Regions from separate parts of the Zestomonas ipomoeae genome, predicted to be linked through region 3. Evidence: riboswitches for the same ligand, from Rfam matches in the RefSeq annotation. Region 3 holds a riboswitch; each other region holds the start of a gene.
What was found. A riboswitch is a leader RNA that binds a small molecule or an ion and turns the genes downstream of it on or off. The one in region 3 is predicted to bind cobalamin.
Positions count from the first base shown of each region.

Region 1: it holds a riboswitch for cobalamin, as region 3 does, so the genes downstream of both, ACWKV7_RS05890 (TonB-dependent receptor) here and btuB (TonB-dependent vitamin B12 receptor) in region 3, are expected to answer to the same signal.
Region 2: it holds a riboswitch for cobalamin, as region 3 does, so the genes downstream of both, ACWKV7_RS11165 (cobaltochelatase subunit CobN) here and btuB (TonB-dependent vitamin B12 receptor) in region 3, are expected to answer to the same signal.

Region 1 covers NZ_JBSKHQ010000003.1:46,565-50,732, reverse strand. Annotated here, with positions in the region: gene ACWKV7_RS05890 (TonB-dependent receptor) at 1-1,564, opposite strand, end outside; cobalamin riboswitch at 1,678-1,884, opposite strand; gene dxs (1-deoxy-D-xylulose-5-phosphate synthase) at 2,028-3,938, opposite strand; gene ACWKV7_RS05880 (carboxyl transferase domain-containing protein) at 4,085-4,168, opposite strand, start outside.
Region 2 covers NZ_JBSKHQ010000008.1:69,889-74,056, forward strand. Annotated here, with positions in the region: gene ACWKV7_RS11155 (DUF2970 domain-containing protein) at 384-614, opposite strand; gene ACWKV7_RS11160 (MATE family efflux transporter) at 657-1,982, opposite strand; cobalamin riboswitch at 2,183-2,316, shown strand; gene ACWKV7_RS11165 (cobaltochelatase subunit CobN) at 2,413-4,168, shown strand, end outside.
Region 3 covers NZ_JBSKHQ010000001.1:774,705-778,872, reverse strand. Annotated here, with positions in the region: gene ACWKV7_RS03520 (C40 family peptidase) at 1-120, shown strand, start outside; gene ACWKV7_RS03515 (C40 family peptidase) at 200-727, shown strand; gene ACWKV7_RS03510 (class I SAM-dependent methyltransferase) at 776-1,438, shown strand; gene ACWKV7_RS03505 (hypothetical protein) at 1,495-1,815, shown strand; cobalamin riboswitch at 1,893-2,095, shown strand; gene btuB (TonB-dependent vitamin B12 receptor) at 2,211-4,085, shown strand; gene ACWKV7_RS03495 (hypothetical protein) at 4,109-4,168, shown strand, end outside.

The DNA.
Region 1 (4,168 bases), on a different contig from region 3:
CGGTGAAGCTGTACTGGCCTCGCAGGTTCAGGCGCTCGGTGAGCTGACGCTGGCCTTCGAGCAGCAGGCCGTTGCGGCGGGTGTCGTCGAGGTTGACGTTGGCGCCTGGGAATCCGAACGCAAAATCCGGCCCGGGGGCTGCGCTATCGAAAGCGATCTCGTTTTTGAGGGCGAGGCGATAGAGCGTCAGTTGGTAATGCTGAATAGCATCTTGCCATTCGATCCCAGTCTCCCAGGAGGTACCGGTCTGTGGTTTGAGGAAGTTCGTTCCGGGAATGGTGTAACCGTTATCGTCGACATTGGCGAAGCGCAGTACGTCCTCGCGCTTGATGAACATACGGACGTACTCGTTTGCCTGCCAGCTTAGGCCGAGGCTATTGCTGTCCTCCCTGTCGGTGTGCGTGAGCCCTTTGCCTTTGTTGCGATCTTCCGTTTCGCTGGTGCGGTAGCCGACGGTCAGGAGTACGTTGCCGCCGAGCGGCTGGCTCAGTTGGGTGTACCAGTCGCGTTGGGTTTGCCGAAAGAGCGTCGCGCCAAAGCCGGAAACACGTTCGTAGTCGCTGGTGATGTGATCGTGGCCGAAAAGCCACTCGCTACGGCCCAGGGTGCTATCCCAGCGAGCCGTCAGGCGCGGGCTGAACGTCTCGACTCGGGTGTCCTGGACGAGGGGTTGCGACAGGTAGGCCACCGAATCGCTGTCCCGATAGCTGTAGTCGAAGTTCGCTGTCCAGTGCTCTCCCAGCGCCTGCTGCAGTGCGAAGCGGTTGACCTCTGTCTTGCTGTCGTTGAAGTCGCGGGGCTTGACGGTGGCCTTGCGATCCGCCCGGCGCTGGGCTTCGCTGAGCGCGCCGGAAAGGCGCAGTTCATCGTCGATGGTCTGGTATTCATAGAGCAGCCAGCCGCTGTCGTGGTCGTAGCGCAGGCGGCTGAACAGGTTGCTGTAGCTGGCATTGTTGTTGTCGCGATAGCCGTCCGAATGGCGGGCTTCGCCGCTGCCGTAGAGGGAGAAACCGCCGCCCAACTGGGCGAAGGCGTGGCCACGATAGGCTTCCAGGTCGTGGCTGCCGCGGCTGGTTTCCACATAGGCTTCGTTTTCGCTCGGGCGGCGGGTGATGATATTCACCACCCCGCCTACTGCCTGGTCGCCATAGAGCACGGTGCCGGCGCCGCGAATGATCTCGATGCGCTCGATATTGCCCAGCGGTACGCTATTGAGGTCGGCGGCTTCCTGGGAGGGATTGTTCAGTCGGCGCCCGTCCACCAGTATCAGGGTGTTGTTCACCGCGTTCGCTCCAAAGCCTCTGAGGCTCAGGGTCACACGGTTGCCGTCGCCGAAGATGTCCTGGATCTGCAACCCCGCCTGGGTCCGCAGCACATCCACCAGACTGCTGGCGGCGCTGGTCTCGATCTGTTCGCGGGTGATCACGGCGACGCTGGCGGGCGCCGGTGCTTGCAGGGGCGTGGCGCGGGTGACAACCAGGGGAGCTGCCTGGTAGGGCTCATCGGCAGCCAGGCCCAGGCCGGGGGCCAGGGCGACGGCGAGGGCAAGGCGGGACAGTTTCATGGTCGATCCTCAAAAGCAAGACGGAAAACTTTCGAGGAGGGCAGGGCAAGGGCAGGGGCACGGAAAACGCCAGGGCGGCAGCCTGCGCTTGACGGTGGAGCCCTCCGCAACACCAGTCGCATCGTGCCGAGGCAGGTCTCCGGGCTGCCGACACGCACCTCCCCGCCTTCCCAGGCGCCTTGCCCAGTGGCTCATCGAGAAAGCGGCGACCCGTGAGGGTCGCGGTCGGTTACCGTTGCGGGGGCAGCGCAGGCCTTTCACCTGCTTCCCGTTTAACGCCGCGCCTGTCGGCAGCGGCGACCTCGGCCAATCTGAATGCCGCGCACCTTAAGGCGCGGCAAGGGAAAACACAAGAAAGCCGGCGAGGCTTGCGTTGTGCAGCCTGTCTGTAGGGGCGAATTTATTCGCCAATGCAGTCCGTCAGGCGAATAAATTCGCCCAAACAATCGTGCCTCGCCCCGCCTTACGGGAGGGCCTTGATCTGCGCGGGTTCGAGCAGTGCCAGGCGTTCGCGTACCGCGGTCTCGATACCGGCGGCGTCGAGGCCGCATTCGGCGAGCATCTGCGCCGGCTTGGCGTGCTCGACGTAGTAGTCCGGCAGACCCAGGTTGAGCACCGGTTTGAGCAGGTTCTCACGGGCGAGCAGCTCGTTGACCGCGCTGCCGGCGCCACCCATGACGCTGCCTTCCTCGATGGTCACCAGCAGAGCGTGGGACTGTGCCAGCTCGAGCACCAACGCCTCGTCCAGCGGTTTGACGAAGCGCATGTCGGCGACGCTGGCGTCCAGGCGGTCGGCCACCCTCAGTGCTTCGCCCAACTGCACGCCGAACACCAGGAAGGCGACGTTCGCACCGCGGCGCCGCACGATGCCCTTGCCGATTTCCAGCGGCTCCAGGCCAGGCTCGATGGCCGCGTTCGGCCCGCTGCCGCGCGGATAGCGCACCGCTGCCGGCCCCTCGTAGTGGTAGCCGGTGGTGAGCAGGCGACGCAGTTCGTTCTCGTCGCTGGGGGTCATCACCAGCATGCCGGGAATGCAGCGCAGGTAGGCGATATCGAAGCTGCCGGCGTGGGTCGGGCCGTCTTCGCCGACCAGGCCGGCGCGGTCGATGGCGAACAGCACGTCGAGGTGCTGCACGGCGACATCGTGGACCAGTTGGTCATAGGCGCGCTGGAGGAAGGTCGAGTAGATCGCCACCACCGGCTTGGCGCCCTCGCAGGCCATGCCGGCAGCCAGGGTCACGGCATGCTGCTCGGCGATGGCGACGTCGAAATAGCGCTCCGGAAAGCGCTCGCTGAAGGTCACCAGATCCGAGCCTTCCTTCATCGCCGGGGTGATGCCGGTCAGGCGCGGGTCCTGTTCGGCCATGTCGCACAGCCACTGGCCGAACACATTGGAGTACTTCGGCCCGCCGGCCTTCTTCGGCTCGGCGCCCTGCGGCTCGAGCTTGGTGATGGCGTGGTAGCCGATCGGGTCGGCCTCGGCCGGGGCGAAACCCTTGCCTTTCTTGGTCACCACATGGAGGAACTGCGGGCCTTCCAGGTCGCGCATGTTGCGCAGGGTGGTGATCAGCGTCGGCAGGTCGTGGCCGTCGATGGGACCGATGTAGTTCCAGCCCAATTCCTCGAACAGGGTGCCGGGCACCAGCATGCCCTTGGCGTGTTCCTCGGTCTTGCGGGCGATCTCCCAGGCGCCGGGTAGGCGCGAGAGCACCTTCTTGCTGCCTTCGCGCATGCTGGCGTAGGTGCGGCTGGAGAGGATCTTGGCCAGGTAGTTGGACAGTCCGCCGACGTTATTGGAGATCGACATGTCGTTGTCGTTGAGCACCACCAGCATGTCGGCGCCGACGTCGGAGCCGTGGTTGAGAGCCTCGAAGGCCATGCCGGCGGTAAGGGCGCCGTCGCCGATCACCGCCACCGTCTTGCGCTTCTCGCCCTTGAGCTTCGCGGCAATGGCCATCCCCAGGGCGGCGCTGATGGAGGTGCTGGAATGGCCGACGCCGAAGGTGTCGTACTCGCTCTCGATGCGCCGCGGGAAGGCGGCGATGCCGTCCTTCTGCCGCAGGCTGTGCATGCGCTCGCGGCGGCCGGTGAGGATCTTGTGCGGGTAGGCTTGATGGCCGACGTCCCAGACCAGCCGATCGTCGGGTGTATCGAAGACGTAGTGCAGGGCGATGGTCAGTTCGATCACGCCGAGGCCGGCGCCGAAGTGCCCGCCGGTCTGGCCGACCGTGTAGAGCAGGTCTTGGCGCAGTTCGTCGGCCAGGGTCTCCAACTCCGCTTCCCCCAGGCGGCGCAGCTCGGCCGGCATCGCTGCACGGTCCAGCAGGGGCGTTAGCGGTCGCTCGCGGGGGATCTCAAGGAACGTCTTGGGCATCAGGCGAATCGTTATAGGCGTAAAAGAATGCGGCAGTTTACCCGAAAAAGGTTGCTGCAAGCGTGCGAACGCGGCTGAGGCCGGTAGCCGCAGGGGCCGGATCGGCGCCGCGGCGGTGCGCCCCGGCCGCGACCGGCCCAGCCCATTCACCAGGTATCGACGAACGGTCGCTTCTTGCCGCTGCGGGCCGCTGGGCGCGGGGTGGCATCCAGCCCGCGCAGCAGCCAGGC
Region 2 (4,168 bases), on a different contig from region 3:
TACAGCTTTATCTGCGCGCACGGCCGCGCACCCCTACGGAGTCGGGGGAAGATACCAGCTCATGGTTATGCGCAAAAGTGATGTTTGAGTATATGGTAAGAACGTTAAAGCCTAAGCAAACGGCAATGCATAACTCCCGGCTTGAGGGAGCGGCGGGCTTGGTCTTAACTGCTCAAGGACGTGCAACTCATAACCACAACAACAGGGGAAGCCATGAACGATCAGATCGAGCCGGACAACCGAGACAGCGTGGTCGATGCCTTTGCCATTCTGGCGTTGATCGTGTTGGTGGTGTCGACCGCGGTATTCTGGGTCAGCCAGCAGTAGCCACTATTCACGCCGAACGCCGGAGCGGTTACCCACCGCCTCCGGCGTTCCTGCGTCTACAGCCCGGATAAATGCAGGACCAGCTTGACCACGCCGAAGATCGTCAGCACGAACAGCCCGGTGAACAGTACACCGAGAATGACGAAATGGCTGGGTTTGCCGCGAGAGAAGTCCCGCGCGCGGTTCTTTCCGCTCTGCACGCCAAGGGCGGCGGCCAGCACGCTTTGCAGCATTTCCCCGAAGCTCAGTGGTTGGTCCTGATGGTCATTGTCGCGTTCTTCACTCATGGGTGCCTCCTGTAAGCCACCCTGAGCCTAGCTGCTCTTGGGCTAAAGCTCGATGTGAATCCAGCCGCGCTTCTGCCACATGAAGGCGAAAATAGCCGATGCCAGCCCACGCTGCAGGATCTGCAGGCTCCAGATCGCCAGCAAGCCATAGCCCAGCACCGGGCCGATCAGGTACGCCAGCGGCAAGAAGAACAGCCACTGATTGCCCAGGCTTACCGCCATCACCGTGCGGTTGGCCCCGGCACCGAGCAAGGCCTGGGTGAGCACCAGGGCGGTGGCGTCGATGACCATGCCCAGGCCGGTCAGGCGCAGGGGCCAGGTACCTAGTTCGAGCAGGTGCGGATCGCTGACGAACAGCCGCAGGATCAGGTCGGGAAACAGCCAGAACGGCGTGCCCAGCAGCGCCAGGCCCAGCGCTGCCACCTTGACCACGTCCCAACCCCAGCGATGCGCGGCGGCGAAGTCCCTCTCGCCCATGCTCTGGCTGACGAGGGTGGTGGCGGCCATGCCCAGGCCGATGCCGGGCAGGATCAGGAACAGCGCCAGGTTGATCAGCACATGGGCCACCGCCAGTTCGGCGGTACCGATCTGGCCGATGATCCAGAACAGCGTGGTGATGCCGGTGGCGAAGAAGAACTGCTGCAACGAGTTGGGCAGCGACAGGCGGAGCAGCACGCGCAGGTCGATTTCCTTCGGGCGACGACTGAGAAAACCCTGGTCGCGGGCGCTGCGCCAGGTCTGCATGGCGTAAATCAGCGAGCCCAGGTACAGCGCGATGCTGGTGCCCAGTCCGGAACCTGGCGCACCCATCGCCGGCAGGCCGAACAGACCGTGGATCAGGCTGTAGCTGATGCCGACGTTGGCCAGGTGCATGACCACCAGGGTGCGCATGTATACCCCGGAACGGTGGCTGCCGTTCCAGTAACCGCGAAAGGAGAAATTCAGCCCGACGGCGAAGATCGCCAGGGTGCGCCACTCGAAGTAATCGATGCCGATGCGAAGTACTTCTGGATCGTCGGACAGCACTCCAATGATGGCGGCGGCCTGCCACCAGCAGAACAGCGTCAGTGGCAGGGCCAGGCCGAGGGCGATCAGCAGGCCCGCGTTGAGCGGCGCTGCCAGTTCCGCGACGCGGCCTTCGCCGCGCCGGCGTGCCACCAGGGCTTGCACCCCGGCGCCGAGGCCCATCACCAGGGCGATGGCCATGAAGTTGGCATAGCTGCCGATGCCGACGCCGGCAAGGGATTTTTCCCCCAGGTGGCCAACCATGGCTGCGTCGATCAGGTTCAGCAGGCTTTGGCTTAGCATGCCGCCGATGATCGGCAGGCCGAGGGTGAGGATGTGCTTGAGTCGCTGTCGTTCGAACATCAAAACGGACCGGCAGTGAAGGAGTGGCGATCAGGTCGCACCGGGCTATTGGGCTCGACGAAAATGCCGGCGCCCGCTGCCGCCGGTACAGCGGGCCGGCCATCTTACCAGCCGGCAGGCGCTTCGTGCGGCTGCCATTCAAGGCTCGCTTGAACTTGGCATGGACGGCGCGTAAGGTGGCGCCCGGTCCAGCCCTGGCGGCTGGCGAATGGAGAGCGCGGTGCCCGGATCAAGGTCCGGGGTAAATGGGAATCCAGTCCAAGCTGGAGCTGCCCCCGCAACGGTGAGTCGATTGTCGACCAAGCCCGACACCAGCCCGCTCTCCCAAGGACAGTCGCGGTGGGCGGCTTGCCCGGCATTCCGTTGCCAGCCGCGTCCTGCGGCTGGCCTGCCGTGCTGTCTGCCACTCGCCCCATTAACTGGAGAGGGCATGACAGCTCGTATCGCGCGCGTCACGCTGTTGGTACTGCTGGCGCTGGCGCCGTCCCTGACCCGGGCGGCGCAGATCAACGCCATCGTTTCGCAATACAGTGCCGCGGAATTCGCTGCGGCCGCCGCGCTGTTTCAGCGGCAGCATCCGCAGCAGCGCATCAGTGCGCGCACATCGGAACAGCTCAACGAACTGGACGACCGTGCCCTGGCCGAGTGGCTCGGCACTGCCCAGGTGGTGTTCGGCGCGGGTGTCTTCGGTAGCGAGGTGGAGCGCCTGCGACCGCTGCTGGCGGGCGCGCCAACGGCCGACCTGTTCATTCTGCACAGCGACCATGACCTGGTGCGTCTGAGCCGTGGCCATGGACAGCCACTGTTCGCTTCCCGTGAGCAGGCCGAGCGTCTCGGGGCGCAGAAGCCGGATGGCGATCTGGGCGAGTGGTTGCAGCGCCAGCGCACTCGCTATCCGCAGCAGGCCGACTGGCTCGATGCGCGTGGCTACTGGCTGGCGGGCGGGGTGGAGAACATGGCCGCCTTGCTCGGCTGGCTGGCGGCGCGGGCAGATGCCTCGGTGACGGTTGCGCCGCCGCAAGCGCGGGCGAGCCTGCGCTTCTATCAGGATGGGCAGGTCCGCCAGGCCGACCAGTTGCAGTGGCAGGGGGACGCGTTGGTGGCCGTCGTCGACCATGGGCGTGCCGACCGGGCCGGCGACCAAACCCTGAACGACGCACTGTGCCAGGCCTTGCAGGGAGCCGGGCTGGCGTGTGTCAGCCTGTTCGCCGACTGGGGGAAGGGCTCGCTGGAGGCGGTGCGCTGGCTGCAGCAGGCCGAGCATCCGCCCCTGGCGGCGGTCGTCGTGCTGCAGGACTTCGTGATCGGCGGTGGCGAGCACCGCGAGCAGGTGACCAACCTGCTGGGCCAGTTGGACGTGCCTGTGCTCAAGGGCGTGCGCCTGGAAGATCGCAGCGAAGTCGCCTGGCAACTCTCCAGCGACGGACTGCCGCGGGACAAGGTGCACTACCAGATCGCCATGCCGGAGCTGCAGGGCACCAGCCAGGCCATGGTGCTGTCGGCCTGGCGTGATCAGCAGAGCGATCCGGTGACCGGCATACGCTTCGCCATCGGCGAGCCTTTGGCGGCCCAGGTAGCGGCGATGACCGCGCGCATCCAACGCTGGCAGCGCCTGCAGCGCATGGCCAATGCCGACAAACGGGTGGCGCTGATCTACTACAACCATCCGCCGGGTCGCCACAACATCGGCGCCGATAATCTCGATGTGCCGCAGTCGCTGTTCGAAATCCTCCAGCGCCTGCGGGCTGAAGGCTATGACACCGGGCCGTTGCCGGAATCGCCCACCGCGCTGCTCGAGCTGTTGCAGGCGCGCGGGGTGAACCTGCCGGAACAGGGCGACGCCCTGGCCGAAATGAGCCGTAAGGTGCAAACCATGGATGGGGCGGCTTACCGCGCATGGTTCAAGACACTGCCGGCGGCCTTGCAGGCGGAAATGGTCCAGGGCCCGCTCGGCTATTGGAATGCGCAGTTGCGGCGCGCTTTGCACGCCTCGCAGATCGAGGTCGCGGCGGACATCTTGGCCAACGGTTCCAGTGAGTTGCACCACGTGCTGGATGGCGTCGTGCATCCGGCGCGGGCACGTGCCCTCGACCTGCTGGCGCAACTGGAGGCGCTCTACCGGCGTGCCCTGGCGCAGCCCGGCGAAGCCGACTGGGCGCAGGCGCAGCAACTGGTGGCCGCCCTGG
Region 3 (4,168 bases):
TCCTCCAGCCGCCGCAGCGGTGGTGTGCGGGTGGACAGCCTCGACGATCGCTACTGGCGGACCAGCTACATGGAGGCCAAGCGCGTGTTGGCCCAGGCGTCGACCCCGCGCAATCCCTGAGCGATGCCGCGCACGGGCTTGCACCCGCGCGGCGCAGCCGGCAGAGTAGGGCGCAACCAGTCCTCAGGACCGTTTGCCCATGCCTGCCAAGGCCCGCGTCACCCTTCTCGTCTTCATCCTGCTGCTCGGCGCCTGTAGCGGCCGGGCGCCTGCTCCCCCTTCGGTCCAGTACCATCCCCCTGCCGGCGATGTCGCCGAAGGGCGCGCCGACGACGTGCTGTTCCGCGCCCTCGGCCTGGTCGGCACGCCCTATCGCTACGGTGGCAATACGCCGGACTCCGGTTTCGATTGCAGCGGCCTGATCGGCTACGTCTACCGCGATGCCGCCGGCATCAGTCTGCCGCGTTCGACCCGCGAGCTGATCGCCATGGGCGTGCCCAGCGTCGGTCGCGAATCGCTGCGCTCCGGCGACCTGCTGTTCTTTGCCACCGGTGGCGGCGGTCGGGTCAGCCATGCCGGCATCTATGTCGGCGAGGGGCGCTTCGTGCACGCGCCGTCCAGCGGCGGCACCGTACGTCTGGACAGCCTCGCCGATCGCTACTGGCAGAACAGCTACCTGAAGGCCAAACGCGTGCTGGGCAGTGCGCCGCTGGCCCACAACCCCTAACGTTGCCCGAGACACCGGGTCGAAACCGCAAAGCGCAGGGAGCCACTCATGACCAACCGTACCCTCAACCTCGACGACAACCTCTATCGCTACCTGCTCGCCGTTTCCCTGCGGGAGACGCCCTTGCAGCGGCGCCTGCGCGAGGAAACCGCCAAGCTGCCGGTGGCACGCTGGCAGATCGCCCCCGAGCAGGGGCAGTTCATGGCTCTGCTGGTCAGGCTGAGCGGCGCCCGCCGGCTGCTGGAAATCGGCACCTTCACCGGCTACAGCGCCCTGTGCATGGCCGAGGCGCTGCCGCAGGACGGCCAGATGATCTGCTGCGACATTTCCGCCGAATATGGTGAGATTGCCCGGCGCTATTGGCACGAGGCGGGACTGCAAGCGCGTGTCGAACTGCGGTTGGCGCCAGCGCTGGAAACCCTCGACGGGCTGCTCGAGGAAGGGCAGGGCGGGTGCTTCGACCTGGCCTTCATCGATGCCGACAAGACCGGCTATGCATCCTATTACGAACGTTGCCTGGAGCTACTGCGCCCCGGCGGCCTGATTCTCTTCGACAACACCCTGTGGGACGGCCGGGTGCTCGAAACCGAGCCCGCGGACCCTGATACCCGCGCCATCCAGGCGCTGAACCTCAAGCTCAAGGACGATCCCCGTGTCGACCTGTCGCTGCTGCCGATCGGCGACGGCCTGACCCTTTGCCGTAAACGCTGATCGCCAACCGCGACGCGCAGCCCATGCGCGTCGCGGCATCTTCCAAGCCAGCCGCCATGCCCGAACCGATTCGCCTGCCGCCGCAACCCGACGCCTGTGAGCTTTGCGGGCGCAATGCCCCGCTGACGCGCCACCACTTGATCCCCAAGGCCCTGCACGACAAGCCCTATGTGCGCAAACGCTATGCCAGGAGCGAACGCATCACCGCCACCCTCTGGGTCTGCCGTGCCTGTCACAACCACCTGCACAAGACCTTCAGCGAGAAGGAGCTGGCGCTGACCTACAACACTCGCGAGGCCATTCTTGGCGACCCGCGCATACGCCAGTTCGTCGATTGGCTGTCAGGCAAGCCGGCTGGTTTCATGCCTCGTCATTGATCCGCTGCAGGCCTCGTAGCGTCCGGTGTCCGTCAGCAACGGGGCTTGCCGTTGACTGGCCGAGGTTCTGCCTCTAACCTGCGCGCCTTGCTACAGGTGCCCCTCAGCCATGGCTGGAGGGGTGAAACAGGGAAGCCGGTCCGATTCCGGCGCTGCCCCCGCAACGGTAGGCGAGTCAACAACCGCATCCACAGCCACTGTGCTCACGCATGGGAAGGCGCGGTTGGAACCTTCGGGTTCACTCGCGAGCCCGGAGACCGGCCTGTCGCAGTCCATGGCATCGCGGAGGGCTTTGCTTGGCGTACGGACTGTCTTGTCCCGTGGCTCGTACGCCCTTTTTCTCCGCTTGCCTGTCCCAGCCAATGTCGCGCGGGTGGCACGACGGAGAACCCATTTTGATTCGCAAGCCTTATGCGGGATCGGCAGCCTGTGTGCTGCTCGGCATTTCCCTGTTTCCCCTGGCCCATGCCGGCCAGTCCATCGACCTCGACGACCAGGTGGTGACCGCCACCCGCACCGCGCAGACGGCCGAACAGAGCCTCGCTGCGGTCAGCGTGATCGATCGCGAGGCCATCGAGCGCAGCCAGGCGCAGTCGCTGCCGGAGCTGCTCAAGCGGGTGCCCGGTGTCTCCCTCGCCAGCAACGGCGGGCCGGGCAAGGCCACCTCGCTGTTCATGCGCGGGACCAACTCCAACCATGTGCTGGTGCTGATCGATGGCATCAAGATCGGCTCAGTGACTTCCGGCGGCGCCGCCCTGCAGGACCTGCCGGTGGAGCTGATCGAGCGCATCGAAGTGGTGCGCGGCCCGCGTTCCAGCCTGTACGGCTCCGAGGCCATCGGCGGGGTGATCCAGATCTTCACCCGCAAGGGCGAAGGCCGTGGCCACCGGCCGTATTTCTCCGCCGGCTACGGTACCCACGATAGCTACAGCGGTAGTGCCGGGATCGCCGGTGGCGGCAGCGAGGGTTGGTATAACCTGGGCCTTAGCGGCCTGGATACCGACGGCATCAACGCCAAGGAGCCGGGCGCCAGCGGCTATGAGAGCGACGCCGATGGCTACCGCAACCTGGCCCTGGCGCTGAACGGCGGCTATCGCTTCGACAATGGCCTCGAGCTCAGCGGTAACCTGCTGCAAGCCAAGTCGCACAACGACTACGACCAGGTGAATCGCAAGCGCACCGCCGGCTTCGGTGCCAACGCCGACGGCGTGCAGAAGGTCATCGGCGGCAGTGCGCGCTTCGCTCCGCTGGAGCCCTTGCTGGTGACCCTGCAGGCCGGTCGCAGCGAGGACAAGTCCGACAGCAATCTGGACGGCCACTTCGACTCGCGCTTCGACAGCCGGCGCGACACCTTCAGCTGGCAGAACGACCTGCGCCTGGCCGAGGATCACAGCCTGGTCCTCGGCCTGGATTACCAGCGCGACGAGGTCAATGGCACCACCGCCTACGCCGAGGACTCGCGGGACAACAAGGGGGCCTTCGTCCAGTACCTGGGCGGACACGGTCGCCATGACTGGCAACTGTCCCTGCGCCGCGACGACAACGACCAGTTCGGCACCCACGACACCGGCAACCTGGCCTGGGGTTACGCGCTGAGCGATGAGTTGCGTGTGACGGCCAGCTACGGCACGGCATTCAAGGCGCCGACCTTCAACCAACTGTACTTCCCCGGCTTCGGCAACCCGGATTTGCAGGCCGAGGAGTCCGAGAGCATCGAACTCGGCCTGTCCGGGCGGCACGGCTGGGGCCATTGGGCGGTGAACGCCTATCGCACGGAGATCGATAACCTGATCGCCACGGTGCGCGGCGGCAACGGCCAGTTCCGCGCCGAGGGCGTGGACCAGGCGCGCATCCGTGGCCTGGAATTGCTGGTCGGCAGCGAGCTGCTCGGCTGGCAGTGGAGCGCCAACTACACCTTGATGGACGCGGAGAACCGCTCGCAACGTTCGAGCGGAGGGACCGCCTACTACGGCAAGGACCTCAACCGCCGTCCCAGCCAGCTGTTCAACCTGGATGTCGACCGCGCCATCGGCGACTTCAGCGTCGGCGCCAGCCTGCATGCGCAGAACTCGGCCTACGACGACCTGGAAAACCAGAACCAATTGTCCGGCTTCGCCACCCTCGACCTGCGCGGCGAATACCGGCTGAACCCGGAGTGGCGGCTGCAGACCCGCGTGGCCAACCTGCTGGATGCCGACTACCAGACCGTCGACGGCTTCAATCAGCCGGGCCAGGCGGTCTACTTCACCGTGCGCTACCAGGCGCTCTGACCTAACCCGAGAGGAGAACACCGATGCTCATCACGCTATCCCCCCGTGCCCAGCTGGCGATTGGCCTCGCCCTGGCGCTGTTG